Regions from separate parts of the Pseudomonas sp. LB3P14 genome, predicted to be linked through region 3. Evidence: riboswitches for the same ligand, from Rfam matches in the RefSeq annotation. Region 3 holds a riboswitch; each other region holds the start of a gene.

Region 1 (5,505 bases), 700 kb from region 3:
GCTTAATGCACTAAATACACCCCGATGATTTTTGGGTCTTACGCTTGCGTAAGTTTGCCCCTTTACACGCAAAGATACTTCCAAAGCTCGACTCCCTTACTATGAATACGGGCGAGGCTTATTGATTTTTATATTCCTCAAGGGCGTCATTGCACACGCTATGCCAAACTTAATATTCGTTTTATTTCAATGACTTATTATTTTTAGTCGACAGAATTAAGTGTGATTCTGACGGCACTGTGTTCAGGTGATGTCTTCCAGGCAACAGTGAACACTTACTTATAATCAATGGGCCGTAAAAATGAACATCTGGTTATGAATAGTTGCGCACGGGCTTATAACGCTTTCCATGAAGGTCAAGCGATTCACACGCTTGCTCTAACCTGTCGCCTGCTCGTAGACTTTTTTACTTGAAGCCGACATGCACATACCCAGCGAGATCATCAGTGACCCAGAATATCTACGACAGCCCTGAGTTCTTCGACGGATACAGCCAACTGCCCCGCTCGCTCCAAGGACTGGCCGGTGCCCCGGAGTGGCCGGCGTTGAGATCGTTACTGCCGCAAATGTCCGGCCAGAAGGTCGTGGACCTGGGTTGCGGTTATGGCTGGTTTTGTCGATGGGCCGCCGACCAGGGCGCCGATCGCGTGCTGGGGCTGGATGTCTCGGAAAAGATGCTGGAGCGCGCTGTCGCCACCACACACGACTCACGGGTGATTTATAAGCGGGCCGACCTGGAGGGGCTCGAACTTGCCAAATCCGGTTTCACCCTGGCCTACAGCTCACTCGCGTTTCATTACATCAGTGACTTGGCAGGGCTATTGCGCAACGTACATGACGCACTGGTACCCGGTGCAAGGCTGGTGTTTTCCATTGAGCATCCCATCTATATGGCGTCACGCCGACCGGACTGGATCATAGACGCGCAAGGGCGCAAGTCATGGCCGGTAGACAGTTATCAGGTGGAAGGTCCCCGGTTGACGAACTGGCTCAGCGATGGCGTCGTCAAACAGCATCGAACGCTGGGCACGCTACTGAATCTGCTGATCCAGACCGGATTCACCCTCGATCACGTGAACGAATGGGGGCCGACCGAAGACGATCTTGCTGATCGCCCTGCACTTTCTGATGAAATCGAGCGACCCATGATGCTGATCGTGGCGGCCAGCCGTTGAGCGTCTGAACTGGTTGAATCCACGGCCAAAAGCGCTCAGTGGTGATATTCGGCATGATCGACTACCATGCCGGCCGCCGGTTTCCAAATGGGATTAATAGGGAATCCGAGATGCCTGACACGGCATCAAACGGAACTGCCCCCGCAACTGTAGGTGCTGAGCCTGCTCCTGAACTGCCACTGGGATCACTCCCGGGAAGGCTGGAGCCTGGCGACGACGCATCAGTCAGGAGACCTGCCGGCCAAGCAAATCACTAACCGGCGGGGTGTCCGGGAAGGACATCCTTGCGCCGGGCGTCACCTGAGTGACCGGCACTTCACTGCTTTATTGGCAGCGTTCGATGATGTGTTTCCAGTCCGTACCCCTGCTCTTGTACGGTCACATGGAGATTGCGTCATGCTGCTGTCCCGCCTTGCCACCCTCGTCACCGCCCTGGGTCTGTCCACCCTCGCCCATGCGGCCCCGACCCACTATCCCCTGACTGTCGAGAACTGTGGCAGCACGCTGACCTTTCAGCAGGCACCCAGCCGTGCCGTGACCATCGGCCAGGCGGGCACTGAAATGCTTTACGCCATGGGCCTTGGCAACAAGCTGGTCGGCACTTCGCTGTGGTTCAACGATGTGCTGACCAAGTACAAAACCGAGAACGACATGATCGAACGCCTGGCCGATAACGAGCCGAGTTTCGAGGCGGTGATCGGCAAGCGTCCACAGCTGGTGGCAGTGGAACTGGAGTGGATGATCGGCCCGCAAGGCGTGGTCGGTACTCGCGACCAGTTTCATGAACTGAAGATCCCGACCTACCTGATGCCCTCCGACTGCGAAGCCAAGGACAACCTGGTCGGTGCCGACGGCACACGGCTAGAGGCGTTTCGCATCAACAGCCTCTACAAAAGCATCAGCCAATTGGCTGAAATCTTCGATGTGCAGGAACGTGGCCAGCAGCTGAACGCCCAACTCAAGGCCAGCCTGGCCAAGTCCATTGCCACCGTACAGAACAAGGACCTGAAGCACACCAGTGCGCTGCTCTGGTTCTCCAGCGCCAGTCTGGATATCGACCCCTATGTCGCCGGGCACAAGGGCATCCCCGACTTCATGTTGAACACATTGGGTGTGCGCAACGTGGTGGAGTCCGATGAAGAATGGCCAACCGTCGGCTGGGAAACCATCGCCAAGGCCAACCCGACCTTCCTGGTCATCGCACGCATGGATCGCCGTCGCTTCCCGGCTGACGACTATCAAAAGAAACTGGAATTCCTGCGCAGCGACCCGGTGACCCGCAACATGGACGCCGTGAAAAACAACCGCATCATCATCCTCGACGCCATGGCCATGCAGGCCAGCGTGAGAATGTTCGACGGTCTTGAAACCCTGGCATCAGCCATCAACGGCTACGACCTGCCGAAATGACCGGGACGCTGATTCGTACGCTGCTGGCATTGCTGACACTGCTGTTGGCCGTGATTGCCGGTGTGGCCATCGGTGAAACGAGCATCGAACCGAGCGTGGTGTTCCAGGTGCTGGCCAACAAACTGTGGACGGCTGGTTATGTCCTCGACCCCATAGACGAAGGCATCGTCTGGAATTACCGCCTGACCCGCGCGCTGGTGGCAGCGGCCTGCGGTGCGGGCCTGGCCACCTGCGGGGTGATCCTGCAATCGCTGTTGCGCAACCCGCTGGCCGATCCTTATCTGCTCGGCATTTCCGCCGGCGCCTCGACGGGCGCTGTAATGGTGGCATTGCTGGGCCTCGGGGCGGGCCTGGTTTCGCTGTCGGTCGGGGCGTTTGCCGGCGCCGTTGCTGCCTTCGCCGTGGTTGTTTTGCTGGCCCGCGCCAGCGGTTCATCTGGCGGTACCGGGCAGATCATCCTGGCGGGGATTGCCGGGTCGCAGTTGTTCAATGCGCTCACGGCGTTTCTGATCACCAAGTCGGCCAGTTCCGAACAGGCCCGCGGCATCATGTTCTGGTTGCTCGGCAATCTCAGCGGTGTGCGCTGGCCGTCGGTGTGGCTGTCGGTGCCCGTGGCATTGACCGGTCTCGCGGTGTGCCTGTGGCACCGTCGGGCGCTGGATGCCTTCACCTTTGGCGCCGACTCAGCCGCCTCGCTCGGCATTCCGGTACGCCGAGTGCAATTTCTGCTGATTAGCTGCGCCGCACTGGTGACGGCAGTGATGGTGTCGATTGTCGGCTCCATCGGTTTCGTCGGACTGGTCATCCCCCATGCCGTGCGACTGCTGCTGGGCACCCGGCATGCGCGTCTGCTGCCGGCGAGTGCGCTGGGTGGTGCAGTGTTTCTGATCGCCGCCGATGTCCTCTCCCGGACGCTGATCAAAGGCCAGGTGATCCCGGTCGGCGTCATCACTGCACTGGTTGGAGCGCCGGTGTTCGCGTTGATCCTGATCGGTCGGAGGAATGCCCGATGAATGCTGCCTCGCCTGTTATCGGCGACTCCGTACTACATTGTTCCGGCCTCGGGTTCCATGTCCGCGACGCTGAGTTGCTGCACGGTATCCGCCTGGACATCCGTCGCGGTGAAACCCTTGGCCTTGTCGGGCCCAACGGTTCGGGAAAATCCACGCTGCTCAAACTGCTGGCCGGCGTGCGCGTCCCCAGCCGGGGAGACATCCACCTCAACGGCCAGCGCCTCAAGACACTGTCACGGCGAACCATCGCGCAAACCCTGGCGGTGGTTGAGCAACAGGCCGACACCTTGGATGCCATCAGTGTGTTTGACGCCGTAGCCCTGGGCCGAACGCCGTGGCTGTCGGCCTTGAGCCCGTGGTCGAGTGAGGACGATGCCATCGTCCTGCAGGCGCTGCGCGACGTCGATGCGGCGCACCTGAAAAACCGTACCTGGCAAAGCCTATCCGGCGGTGAACGTCAGCGAGTCCACATCGCTCGCGCCCTGGCCCAGCGCCCGCAGATTCTGTTGCTGGACGAACCGACCAATCACTTGGATATCCAGCATCAACTCGCCATTCTAAATGTTGTACAGGCGCTGCCGGTGACGACATTGATAGCCCTGCATGACCTGAATCAGGCGCTGACCTGTGATCGTTTGGCGGTACTGGAACGGGGGCGATTGGTGGCCCTCGGCAAGCCACTTGAGGTGCTGACACCGCAGCGCCTGCGGGACACGTTTGGCGTGCAGGCGCATTACCTGATCGACCCGTTCGACGGCGCGCAGATCCTGCGATTTCGCTCTGTTTAAGCCGTCCTCAGGACCTTATAGCTTGAACTGCGCTACCAGGGCATTGAAGGAGACGGCAAGCCGCGACAGTTCCTGGCTGGAAGCGCTGGTCTGGTTGGCACCCGCAGCGGTCTGGGTCGAGAGGTCCTGGATGTTCAGCAGATTACGGTCCACCTCACGGGCGACTTGGGCCTGTTCTTCGGACGCCGAAGCGATCACCAGATTGCGCTCGTTGATGGTGACGACCCTGTCTGTAATCTTCTCCAGCGCCGCCCCGGCGCTCTGGGCCAGTTCCTGAGTGTTGGTGGCCAGCGACAGGCTCTTGCCCATGGCAGTGACGGCCCCATTAGCGCCCGATTGCACGGTCCTGATCATGCCTTCGATTTCTACGGTCGAGGCTTGGGTGCGGTGGGCGAGCGCGCGCACTTCATCGGCCACCACCGCAAAACCGCGCCCTTGTTCGCCAGCACGGGCGGCTTCGATCGCAGCGTTGAGCGCCAGCAGGTTGGTCTGTTCGGCGATGCTGCGGATCACGTCCAGTACCTTGCTGACTTCCCGAATATGCCCGGCCAGTTCGGTCACCGTCTCGGTCGACTCGGTGATCTCTTCCACCATGGTGCTGATGCCCATGAGCGTATGGTGGACCTGACTGCGGCCATGAGCGGCGTCTTCGGTCGCGGCATTAGAGGCTTCGGAGGTCGACACGGCGTTGCGCGCCACTTCCTCGACTGCCGCTGTCATCTCATTGACAGCGGTGGCCGCCTGCTGGATTTCATCATTCTGCCGCGTCAGGCCCCGGGTACTTTCCTCGGTGACCGCGCTCAGCTCTTCGGCGGCGGAGGCCAACTGATCCGAGGCGCTGGCGATCTGCTGAAGGGTGTGCTTCAAGCCGCCCTGCATGTCCGCCAAGGCATTGAGCAGTTGCCCCGCTTCATCGCCACGGCGAGTGGAAATGCTCTGTGTCAGATCGCCACCGGCAATTCGCTGGGCACTAGCGACCGCCACCGCCAGTGGGCGAGTGATCATGCGCGTAATTAGAATGCCTAGAGCGACAGCCACCAGAAAGGCGATCACGATCCCGACCAGCAGGATCAGCGTGGAGCTGGCTTCGAGTTCCTGCGCCCCCTCGGCACCTTCTTT
Region 2 (5,505 bases), 870 kb from region 3:
GCGCTCGCGATCGTCCATCAGCGCGGCGACCAGCACCTCGGCGCAGTCGTTGATGCCTTCGACTTTCAGCTTCATGAATTCGTCGGTGCGCTCGCCGAGGGCTTCGGCGGTGCGGATGCGTTCTTCTTCCACCAGTAACTGGATCTTGCCGCGCAGGGCTCGATCGCTGATGCGGATGAACCGCCAGGGCTGCATCAGGCCGACACTCGGTGCCTGATGCGCAGCTTCGAGCAGGCGTCGCAGCAACTCGGGCTCGACGGTGCCGCCGCTGAAATGACGCATGTCACGGCGTTCGGCAATTGCCCGATACACCGCTTCGCGTTCGGCTTTGGAGAATGCGTTATCGGTCATGGCCTATTCGCGAGCAGGCTCGCTCCCACAGTGGACCGCGTTTCTTCAGCCAACCCACTTTCTACTGTGGGAGCGAGCCTGCTCGCGAAGGCGGCCTCAAGATCAGGCGCAAACAGCGCGGCAATCGCCGATGGATTGGACGGGAAATAGAAGTGCACATACGAGGCCGTCATCCGCCCTTCACGGTAAACCGCCTCTGCCCCTCGCCCACCGTTAGGGCTCAGGCCACGGGCGATTGGCTCAAGCTCGGTACTGGTCAGCGAATGGTGATAGGTGTGCCCGCGCAACGAACCTTCCGGCAACTCGACCGCCTGCAACGCCAACGCGGCCAGACGCTTTTGCATCACCGCATCCCCCGCCAGCAAGCCGACCAACTCAGCGCGAGTGCCCTCGACATCGGTCAACGAATCGAGCAAATAGAGCATGCCGCCACATTCGGCCAACAACGGTTTACCCGCCGCATGGTGAGCGCGAATCGCCGCCAGCATCGTGGTGTTCTGTGACAGCGCGACATGGTGCAATTCGGGATAACCGCCTGGCAGATAGAGGCTGTCTGCCTCCGGCAATTGCGCATCACGGATTGGCGAGAAAAACCGCAATTCGGCGCCCATGGCGCGCAGCAGATCCAGGCTTGCGCCGTAGGTGAAGGCAAACGCCTCGTCACGGGCCACGGCAATTCGCACGCCGGCCAGCAACGGTTCGGCAGCGATCACATCAGGGGCTGCGAATTCCACCGCCGGTGGCAGCGCGACCTCGCAACTGCTGGCCAGTGCATCGGCCGCCGCATCGAGGCGCAGATCGAGATCGTTCAACTCACTGGCCTGAACCAGACCCAAATGGCGACTCGGCAATTCGATCCCGGTTTCCCGGGACAAGGCGCCGTACCAGCGCAAACCTTCAGTGAGGCTGCCTTCAAGTAATTGCGCGTGACGCAGGGTACCGACGCGGTTGGCCAGCACACCGGCAAACGGCAAATCCGGCTGATAGCGCGCCAACCCCAACGCCAGTGCGCCAAAGGTCTGGGCCATGGCGGTGCCGTCGATCACACCCAGCACCGGCACACCGAAATGCCGCGCCAGATCAGCGCTGGACGGCGTACCGTCGAACAGCCCCATGACACCTTCAATGAGGATCAGATCGGCTTCGCCGGCAGCTTCCCACAACAGACGACGACTTTCCTGCTCGCCGACCATCCACATGTCCAGTTGATACACCGGCGCACCACTGGCGCGCTCTAGAATCATCGGGTCGAGAAAGTCCGGGCCGCACTTGAACACGCGAACCTTGCGCCCCTGATTGCGATGCAAACGGGCCAACGCCGCGGTGACGGTGGTCTTGCCCTGGCCGGAGGCCGGCGCGGCAATCAGCACCGCCGGGCAGTGACGGCTGATTTTCATAAAGTAGTATTCACAGCTCGACGCCTTTTTGCGCTTTGATCCCGGCCTGGAACGCGTGCTTGATCACGCCCATTTCGGTGACCGTGTCGGCCAGTTCGATCATCTCCGGCTTGGCGCCGCGACCGGTGACCACCACATGCTGCATCGGCGGACGCGCCTGCAAATCGCTGAGTACCTGATCGAGATCCAGATAACCGTGCTTGAGCGCAATGTTCAACTCGTCGAGCACCACCAGGCCAATCGACGGATCACGCAGCAATTCGCGGGACACGGCCCATGCGGCTTCAGCGGCGGCGATGTCACGCTGGCGATCCTGGGTTTCCCAGGTGAAGCCCTCGCCCATCACATGAAAACGCACCTGGTCCGGGAAACGCCGGAAGAACAATTCTTCGCCGGTGCTGTTGCGCCCCTTGATGAACTGCACCACGCCACACTGCATGCCGTGGCCCAAGGACCGGGCGAGCATGCCGAAGGCCGAGCTGCTTTTGCCTTTACCGTTGCCGGTCAGCACCAGCAGCAGGCCGCATTCATTCGGGGAGTTGGCGATGCGTTCGTCGATCACGGCTTTTTTGCGCAGCATGCGTGCCAGATGACGTTCGTCACGATCGGGGGTATCAGTCATGGGGGAGCTCTCCGTTGAGGCTGGATAACGGCGGGCAGGCACAAGAATAGACGGCAAAAAGCCTGGCATCGCCCACCGTGATGCCGCTGGATGGATCAGGCCGGTCTCCGGGCTCATGAGCGGCGATACGCCTGACCGCGCGCCTTCCCATGTCATATGACACAGTGGCTCAAGACGCAGTCTTCACTCATTTACCGTTGCGGGGGCAGCGCCGGGATCGTGGTTCTTCATTAGTTGAATGAACTCACTCACCGGCTTCCCTGTTTCACTCTGTCGACCAAGGCCACAGAGCACCTGAAACAAGCCGCGAAGGTTAGAGGGTTGGGGATGGAGCGTCAATTGAAGACGGGCGGCCTGCAAGCGAATAACTGCCGTTGATCAATTATCTGACGCCAATCTTGTGCCACACTCTCAGCAGTGATATCAAAGAGCCATAATCTCACAATACAAATTCAAGGGTGAGCCACATGCAAGGCATGATCATCAGCAATCCGAAGCTGGAATTCCTGCGCCCGGTGCTGGACCGCTGGTTTGACTGTATCGACCGCTACAACGCCGTACGCGGCGATAACGACACGCCTTACTGGTTCGATGAAAAAGCCAACCTGAGCCTGCTGTCCGCCGCTGCGTGGATGGCGGAAATGGTGACGCTGCAACAAACACCGACCCGTAAACAGACCGAAGAAGGCGAACGCAATGGCCGCGCCGACCTGTTTATCGCGACCAGCGAAGAACGCGCTTACCTTCAGGCGACCCAGCGCTGGCCACGCGTCAACAGCCTGAACCTGAGCCAAGCATTGCAGGACATCACCAGCGACGCCAAGCGCATCAGCTACGCCAGCGACCTGAAACTCGGCTGCCTGTTCGTCGCGCCGCAAAAAGCTCAGCAAAGTGCTACTCCGGAAGAACTCCAGGACATGGTCGACGACCTGCAAAAGGAACACAGCTGCGCGGTGGCCTGGTATTTCCCCTATGCCTATCGCAAGTTGCGCAACGAAGCCGGCAACTACCACCCCGGCATCGCCGTGCTGTTCAAGGAAGCCCGCGGCTGACCGGTTGAACCATCGCGCACCTGCGCTTCTCTATTGATTAGGTCAATGCATTCATAGGGAAGATCAGCATGCGCAAGCCTCAGCTCGCTCTCGTCATCGTGCTCGCCGGAGGGCTTGCCGCCTGCGGTGAAACCTCCAGGCTGCAAGTCTCCGACGGCACCGGCCCGTCGCCCAAGCTGCCAGAACCAAACAAAACCCTGATCCCGACGGTGAACATCGCCCCGGCGATCGGCTGGCCAAACGGCGCGAAACCCATAGCTGCGACAGGGACTCAGGTGGCGGCCTTTGCTGAAGGGCTCGATCACCCGCGCTGGCTCTATGTGTTGCCCAACGGCGACGTGCTGGTCGCCGAAACCAACGCACCACCCAAACCCGATGACGGCAAAGGCATCCGTGGCTGGGTCATGGGCAAAGTCATGGGCCGTGCCGGCGCCAAAGTACCGAGCCCGAATCGCATCACGCTGCTGCGGGACAAGGACCACGACGGCATCGCCGAAACCCGCACGGTGTTTCTGGAAAACCTCAACTCGCCCTTCGGCATGACCCTGGTCGGCAATGACCTGTACGTCGCCGACACGGACCGCTTGCTGCGCTTCCACTATGAAAACGGCGAGACGGCGATCAAGTCACAGCCAATGAAGGTGATCGACCTGCCGGGCGGTACGCTGAATCACCACTGGACCAAAAACGTCATCGCCAGCAAGGACGGCAGCAAGCTGTACGTCACGGTGGGCTCCAACAGCAACGTGGCCGAAAACGGCATGGACAAGGAAGAAGGTCGCGCGGCGATCTGGGAGGTGGATCGCGCCACCGGCAACCATCGGATCTTCGCCTCGGGGATTCGTAATCCAAACGGTCTAGCCTGGGAACCTCGGAGCGGCGCACTGTGGACGGCGGTCAACGAGCGCGATGAAATCGGCAGCGACCTGGTGCCGGACTACATCACTTCAGTGAAAGACGGCGGGTTCTACGGCTGGCCTTACAGTTATTACGGTCAGCACGTCGACATTCGCGTCGAGCCGCAAAACCCCGATCTGGTGGCCAAGGCCATTGCTCCGGATTATGCGGTGGGCCCGCATACCGCATCGCTGGGCCTGACGTTTGCTGAAGGCAACACGCTGCCGGCGCAGTTCAAGGAAGGCGCCTTCATCGGCCAGCATGGCTCGTGGAATCGTAAGCCGCACAGTGGCTACAAAGTGATTTTCGTACCGTTCAGCGCAGGGAAGCCGACCGGGCAGCCGATGGATGTGCTCACCGGCTTCCTCAATAACGAGGAAAAAGCCATGGGCCGCCCGGTAGGCGTGGTGATTGATCAGCAGGGTGGTTTGTTGGTCGCGGATGACGTGGGCAACAAGGTGTGGCGCGTATCGGCGGCCAAGTGAGCGCTTAGCGCTTGCGGCACAACGTCAATCCATCGCCCAACGGCAACAACGACAGATCCACACGCGAGTCATCCTTCAAGGCCCGATTGAGCGCCTGGATGGCTCGGGTGTCTTCGCTCTCGGGATTGTCCTCAAGCACCCGTCCGCTCCACAGCGTGTTATCAAACACTGCCAGACCGCCGACGCGCAGCAGACGCAGGGCGTGCTCCAGATAGCGTGGATAGTTGGCTTTGTCGGCATCAATGAAGATCAGGTCGAACTGCTCTTGCTGATCCAACTGAGCCAGGGTTTCCAACGCGGGCGCCAAGCGCAGATCAATCCGCTCGGCAAGCCCCGCCTCCTGCCAGTAACGGCGTGCGGTGGCGTTGTAATCGCCGGGAATGTCGCAGCAGATCAGCGAGCCGTCATCCGGCAATGCAGCCGCCATGCACAAGGCGCTGTAACCGGTGAAGGTGCCGACTTCCAGCAGACGCTTGGCGCCGGTGAGTTTCACCAGGAGCGCGAGGAACTGGCCCTGCTCGGGCGCCACTTGCCAGCGAGCCATGGGCAGCGCCTGGGTTTCGTCACGCAAACGCTTGAGCAGCGGCGTTTCACGCAGGGAAACATCGAGCAGGTATTGATACAGGGAATCGTCGAGATTGAGTGTGCGAGCGGTCATGACAACCTCTGCAATTTAGGGGTTGCGTGCCAAGTGCTCAGGT
Region 3 (5,505 bases):
GCGGGTCAGGATCACGCTTTGCGACACATCGGGTAATGTCAGTTCGGCGCCCAGCAGTGCCGCGCAGGCCGCCGTGGCTGTGACGCCGGGAATAATTTCAAAAGGGATGTCGAGTTCGCGCAGGTAGCGAATCTGCTCGCCAATGGCACCGTAAAGACTCGGATCGCCGGAGTGCACCCGGGCCACGTCCTGGCCATTGGCATGGGCAGTCTTGATCAGCTCGATGATCTGTTCCAGGTGCAGTTCGGCGCTGTTGACCACGTGTTCGGCGCGATGGCCTTCCAGCACGGCGGCGGGCACCAGGGAGCCGGCGTAGATGATCACCGGGCAGCTGCGAATCAGCCGTTGGCCTTTGACGGTGATCAGTTCCGGGTCGCCGGGACCTGCGCCAATGAAGTAGACGGTCATCGTCGGTTCCTGTGAGAAAAAGGGGCAGGGCAAGGCTTCAGATGAAGATTGCTCATGATCGAAGAGTGAGATTATCGGGGATTTCAGGCGGCGCAGGCTAATGCCAAGGTGGCCTGGGCATATTTTTGTCGTGAAATCAGCAATTTTGCTGGTGCCTGGGCCAACTGTTCGGCCATGGCCAGGGCGGCACTTTCCGCGACGCCGTAGCAGCCGGTGCGTTCGAACGCGATGTCCGAGTGGTGGCTGAGTTGCGGTTTGTAACCTTTCAATTGTTCACTGCTGAAATACTTCAGGGGCAGCGCTAGTTGTTCGGCCAATTCGATCAAACCAGGTTCTTCGCGCTTCAGGTCGATGCTGGCCAGCGCCTTGATCTGGTGAAGTTCGATTTTATGAGCCTGTAACGCCTGATCGAGCAGCGCCCGCAGCGTGCTGACGGGGCAGCCGCGCTGGCAGCCCAGGCCGACCACCAGGGTCGGCGCTGCGCGGGTGTCAGTCATGCGTGGTATTGACCATCGCTTTTGCGGCGGAACAACCAGGCACTGATCAGGCCCAGGGCCAGCCAGAACGCGACGTTGGTCAGCTGCGAAGCGATTTTGAACTGAGCTTCCAGGGCTTCTGGAGCCAGCATCGAGTGGACTTCCGGTTGTGGTGCGCCGATCACGTGAGGAACGGCCAGAATGGCCACGCCGAGCACTTTCATCAGCCAGTGGCGGCTGAACACGATCAATGCGATGCCGACCGCAGTGGAGGCGGCAGTGCCGATCCACCAGATCTGCCGTTGCGCCAAATCAGCAGCGGCAGTGCCCGGCAGCTCAGGCGGCAGACCGAGGGTGGGTGCCAGCACGAACGTCGCATAACCGGCCAGGCCCCAGAGCAGGCCTTGGGAAGTACGAGTCGGTGCGCGCAAGGTGTAAAGACCGGCGAGCATCAGGGCGAAACCGACCGCTACCACCAGGTTGCCGCCCGTGGTCGACAGCACGCGCTGCCAGCCGTCTTCCGGTTCCCAGGCTTCGGCGTCGTGGGTGTGAGCGGCGACAGCACCGGCGTGTTCGTGGACTTCAACAGCGGCCGGCTCGGATTTTTCGTAGGTTTCGGCCTGCAAAATCAGCGGAGCGACCCAGAAGCTTTGCAGCAGGGTCAGCAGCAGGGCGGCCAGCAGCCCGGTGAACCCTGCGGTTTGCGCAATACGCTTGATCATGTCAGCAGGTCTCAATGGCACGGGAATGCAGAGCTGTGGCGGGTATCGTGCGCGGCATTGTGCACCGCTTCGATGTGCGAGAAACCAGCGAAATAAACAAGGCTAGCGCCAAGGATCGACGCACACACGGCGGCGGTCAGGCGTTGAGTCAGGGTCGTGGTGGTGCTGGCGGTGCTCTTATCGGTGTTGCTGCCGGTACTGCTGATGATCGACATGGCGCTTCCCTCTGGTCTGTCAGCGGGTGAATGGAGCGCATGGAAGACCCCTGCGAGTCGGGCGCGCAGAGGTTCAAACAGCGCCCGCCCACCGCGGGTTTGTTATTCAGTGATCGTAATGGTCACTTTGTGTTGCGGGCCGGTCTCCGGGCTCACGAGGGGCGCTGGCTTTCGCCTTGACCTGCAAGCATCACCTTCCCATGCCGAACTGCTGGCACAGTGGATCTGACGCTTCGCTCGCTTACCGTTGCGGGGGCAGCACCGGACTGACATGGCCTTAGAGTAAAGCACATGATTCACCGGTTTCCCGTTTCACCCTGTGAAGGGCACCCGTAACAAGGCGTGTAGGAGAGCATGGGCGGGGGTTGGGCGTCAATTGGCAAGGGTTCTCAACTCGACACCGAGGTGAATTCTTCGCGGGCAAGCCTCGCTCCTACAGGACGGCGGCGTTCTTTGTAGGAGCGAGCGATGCGGCGACCCGACTTGCCCGCGAAGGGGCCGGTGAGGGCGCCACAAGACATTGACCCGCCCCCACACCATGCGTAGCCTTGCGCTTTCGAGGTTCTTCGGCGTCTGCCGAAGCTAAGAAGGGAACGCGGTCGATGCCGCGGCTGCCCCCGCAACTGTGAACGGTTCTGTTAGCTGCCACGCCACTGCAAGCCCTGTCCATCGGGCCCGCGGGAAGGCGCAGCCAACGTCAGTCGAACGACTGGCAAGCCGTCAGCCAGGAGACCTGCCTCGACACAGATTCTCACTTTCAACCGGGCGGGGTGATCCGGTGGCGAACTCTTCAGGCACGCGCGTCCGCGTTGCCGGTCGTCGTCCCGTATGCCCGCCACCTTGCCAAAGGGCATCCGATGAAAACACTGGCCAAACTCCCCGTCACCATCGTTACCGGCTTCCTCGGCTCGGGCAAAACCACGTTGCTGCGGCACATGCTCGACAACGCTCAGGGCCGCCGCATCGCGGTGATCGTCAACGAGTTCGGCGAGCTGGGCATCGACGGCGAAATCCTCAAGCAGTGCTCCATCGGCTGCACGGAAGAAGAAGCCAACGGTCGCGTTTATGAATTGGCCAACGGCTGCCTGTGCTGCACCGTTCAAGAAGAGTTCTTCCCGGTGATGCGCGAATTGGTCGCCCGTCGCGGCGACCTCGACCACATCCTCATCGAAACCTCTGGTCTGGCCCTGCCAAAACCGCTGGTGCAAGCTTTCCAGTGGCCGGAAATCCGCAGCGCCTGCACTGTTGACGCGGTCATCACCGTGGTCGACAGCCCAGCGGTCGCCGCCGGCACCTTCGCTGCTTTCCCGGACCAGGTCGATGCCCAGCGCAAACTCGACCCGAACCTGGACCACGAATCGCCGCTGCACGAGCTGTTCGCCGACCAACTGGCCAGCGCCGACCTGGTGATCCTCAACAAGGCCGACCTGATCAGCCCCGAAGACCTGGCCCGTGTGCGCCTGGAAGTCGCCGAAGAATTGCCGCCCGCGGTGAAAGTCATCGAAGCCAGCAGCGGTCGCCTGCCACTGGACGTGCTGATCGGCCTCGGTGCCGGTTCCGAAGAACACATCGACGGCCGTCACAGCCATCACGATCACCACCATGAAGGTGAAGACGATCACGATCACGATGCTTTCGATTCGATCTCCATCGAACTGCCGCAAGCCGACGAAAGCCTGCTGTTGGACGCGCTGACGCAACTGGTGGTTCAACACGGCATCTTGCGCGTCAAAGGCTTTGCGGCGATTCCGAACAAACCGATGCGCCTGTTGATCCAGGGCGTGGGCACTCGTTTCGACAAGCATTTCGACCGTCAGTGGGGCGCCGACGAAGCGCGCACCACGCGCCTGGTATTGATCGGCCAGGAACTGGACGCAATTCTAATCGAAACGCAATTGCGCGCTGCGCTCAGCGTTTAAGCCATGCACCTGCTCAGGACCCAGCCCGGCGGTTTCGTGTCGGATGACAACATTGCCGACCTTGGACAAACCCCTGCCGAGCTGGTGATCCTGTGCAGCGGCGACTCCAGCCTCGCGCTGCTCGCCGAAGCCGCACAGCAGTTGCCCGACGATTACCCGAGCGTGCGCCTGGCCAACCCGATGCAGGTGCAGAATCACGCGTCGGTTGACCTGTATGTCGACCAAGTGCTGCGCCACGCCAAGGTGATTCTGATCTCGCTGCACGGCGGCATCGCCTATTGGCGTTATGGCGTGGAGCGTTTGGTGGAGTTGTCCCAGCGCGGCGTGCAGCTGATTCTGGTGCCCGGCGATGACCGCCCGGACCCGGAACTCAGCGACCTGAGCACGGTGGCTGCCTGCGACCGCGATCGGCTTTGGCAGTTTTTGCGTCAGGGCGGCATGAGCAATGCCCTGGATTTTTTCCGCTGCCTCGCCAATCGTTGGCTGGATCGCGACTACGCCTGGGCCGAGCCGCAAACCCTGCCACGCACGGCGATCTACCATCCGCAAAAAAGCCCCGCAGACCTTCACGATTGGCAAGCCGACTGGCAGGCTGATCAACCGGTCGCGGCGGTGCTGTTTTACCGTTCGCATTTGCAGGCGGCGAACACCGGTTTCATAGATGTTTTCTGCCAGCGTTTACAGGCCGCGGGGTTGAACCCGTTGCCGATTGCGCTGGCCAGTTTGAAAGAGCCCGGCTGCCTGACGGCGGTCGAGGACTGGTTGGATGAAGTCGAAGCCGGCGTGATTCTCAACACCACCGGCTTCGCTCAATCCAGCCCCGAAGCGCCGCACCTGCGACCGTTTCGTCGCAACATCCCGGTCATTCAGGCGATTTGCGCCCAGGACAACGAGCCCGGTTGGCGCGCCAGTGAACAGGGGCTCGGTCCACGCGATTTGGCGATGCACATCGCGCTGCCGGAACTGGATGGCCGAATCATCAGCCGGCCGATCAGCTTCAAGGACCTGGCTTGGCGCAGTGAGCGCAGCCAGTCGGACGTGGTCTGCTACCGACCGCAACCTGAACGCATGGATTTTGTCGCCGAACTGGCGCGGCGCTGGATCGATCTGGCGCGCGTGCCCAATGGCGAGAAACGCATCGCCCTGATCCTCGCCAACTACCCGACTCGTGATGGGCGCATCGGCAACGGCGTGGGCCTCGACACCCCGGCCGCCGCGCTGAATATCCTCCGTGCGCTGCATACCGAAGGTTATCCACTACCGGCGGAGTTGCCGGACACTGGCACCGCGTTGATCCAGCAATTGCTCGGTGGTGTCAGCAACGACCTCGACACCCTTGACCAGCGTCCATGTCAGCAAAGCCTGTCGATGGACGACTACCTGCTGATGTTCAACGCCTTGCCCGAATCCAACCGCCAGGCCGTACTGGAACGCTGGGGCACGCCGCAAAGCGATCCGATGTTCCGTGGCGGGCGAATGATGATCGCCGGGCTGCGTTTTGGCCTGACCTTCGTCGGCATTCAACCGGCGCGGGGTTATCAGGTTGATCCGAGCGCGGTGTATCACGACCCGGACCTGGTGCCGCCTCACGGTTATCTGGCCTTCTACTTCTGGTTGCGTAACACCTACGGCGCCCACGGCGTGATCCACGTCGGCAAGCACGGCAACCTCGAATGGCTGCCGGGCAAGGGCGTCGGGCTGTCGGAAAATTGCTGGCCGGATGCGCTGCTCGGGCCGTTGCCGAACATCTATCCGTTCATCGTCA

The links. Region 3 has a riboswitch for cobalamin ahead of cobW (cobalamin biosynthesis protein CobW). Riboswitches for the same ligand answer to the same signal wherever they lie in the genome.
Region 1: linked by a shared signal. The riboswitch ahead of ACYZT5_RS06125 (ABC transporter substrate-binding protein) and the one ahead of cobW (cobalamin biosynthesis protein CobW) in region 3 are both predicted to bind cobalamin.
Region 2: linked by a shared signal. The riboswitch ahead of cobO (cob(I)yrinic acid a,c-diamide adenosyltransferase) and the one ahead of cobW (cobalamin biosynthesis protein CobW) in region 3 are both predicted to bind cobalamin.

The regions. Positions count from the first base shown of each region.
Region 1 covers NZ_CM142714.1:1,316,528-1,322,032, reverse strand. Annotated here, with positions in the region: gene ACYZT5_RS06130 (class I SAM-dependent methyltransferase) at 447-1,175, shown strand; cobalamin riboswitch at 1,236-1,431, shown strand; gene ACYZT5_RS06125 (ABC transporter substrate-binding protein) at 1,572-2,585, shown strand; gene ACYZT5_RS06120 (FecCD family ABC transporter permease) at 2,582-3,598, shown strand; partial or broken gene ACYZT5_RS06115 (ABC transporter ATP-binding protein) at 3,715-4,138, shown strand; partial or broken gene ACYZT5_RS06110 (methyl-accepting chemotaxis protein) at 4,402-4,998, opposite strand; partial or broken gene ACYZT5_RS06105 (MCP four helix bundle domain-containing protein) at 5,308-5,505, opposite strand, start outside.
Region 2 covers NZ_CM142714.1:7,270,237-7,275,741, reverse strand. Annotated here, with positions in the region: gene bluB (5,6-dimethylbenzimidazole synthase) at 1-351, opposite strand, end outside; gene ACYZT5_RS33450 (cobyrinate a,c-diamide synthase) at 348-1,748, opposite strand; gene cobO (cob(I)yrinic acid a,c-diamide adenosyltransferase) at 1,759-2,370, opposite strand; cobalamin riboswitch at 2,452-2,683, opposite strand; gene ACYZT5_RS33440 (hypothetical protein) at 2,838-3,422, shown strand; gene ACYZT5_RS33435 (PQQ-dependent sugar dehydrogenase) at 3,491-4,804, shown strand; gene ACYZT5_RS33430 (O-methyltransferase) at 4,809-5,462, opposite strand; gene ACYZT5_RS33425 (C40 family peptidase) at 5,478-5,505, opposite strand, start outside.
Region 3 covers NZ_CM142714.1:618,507-624,011, forward strand. Annotated here, with positions in the region: gene cobM (precorrin-4 C(11)-methyltransferase) at 1-408, opposite strand, end outside; gene ACYZT5_RS02905 (cobalamin biosynthesis protein) at 492-905, opposite strand; gene ACYZT5_RS02910 (CbtA family protein) at 902-1,606, opposite strand; gene ACYZT5_RS02915 (CbtB domain-containing protein) at 1,618-1,821, opposite strand; cobalamin riboswitch at 1,942-2,170, opposite strand; cobalamin riboswitch at 2,364-2,576, shown strand; gene cobW (cobalamin biosynthesis protein CobW) at 2,679-3,740, shown strand; gene cobN (cobaltochelatase subunit CobN) at 3,744-5,505, shown strand, end outside.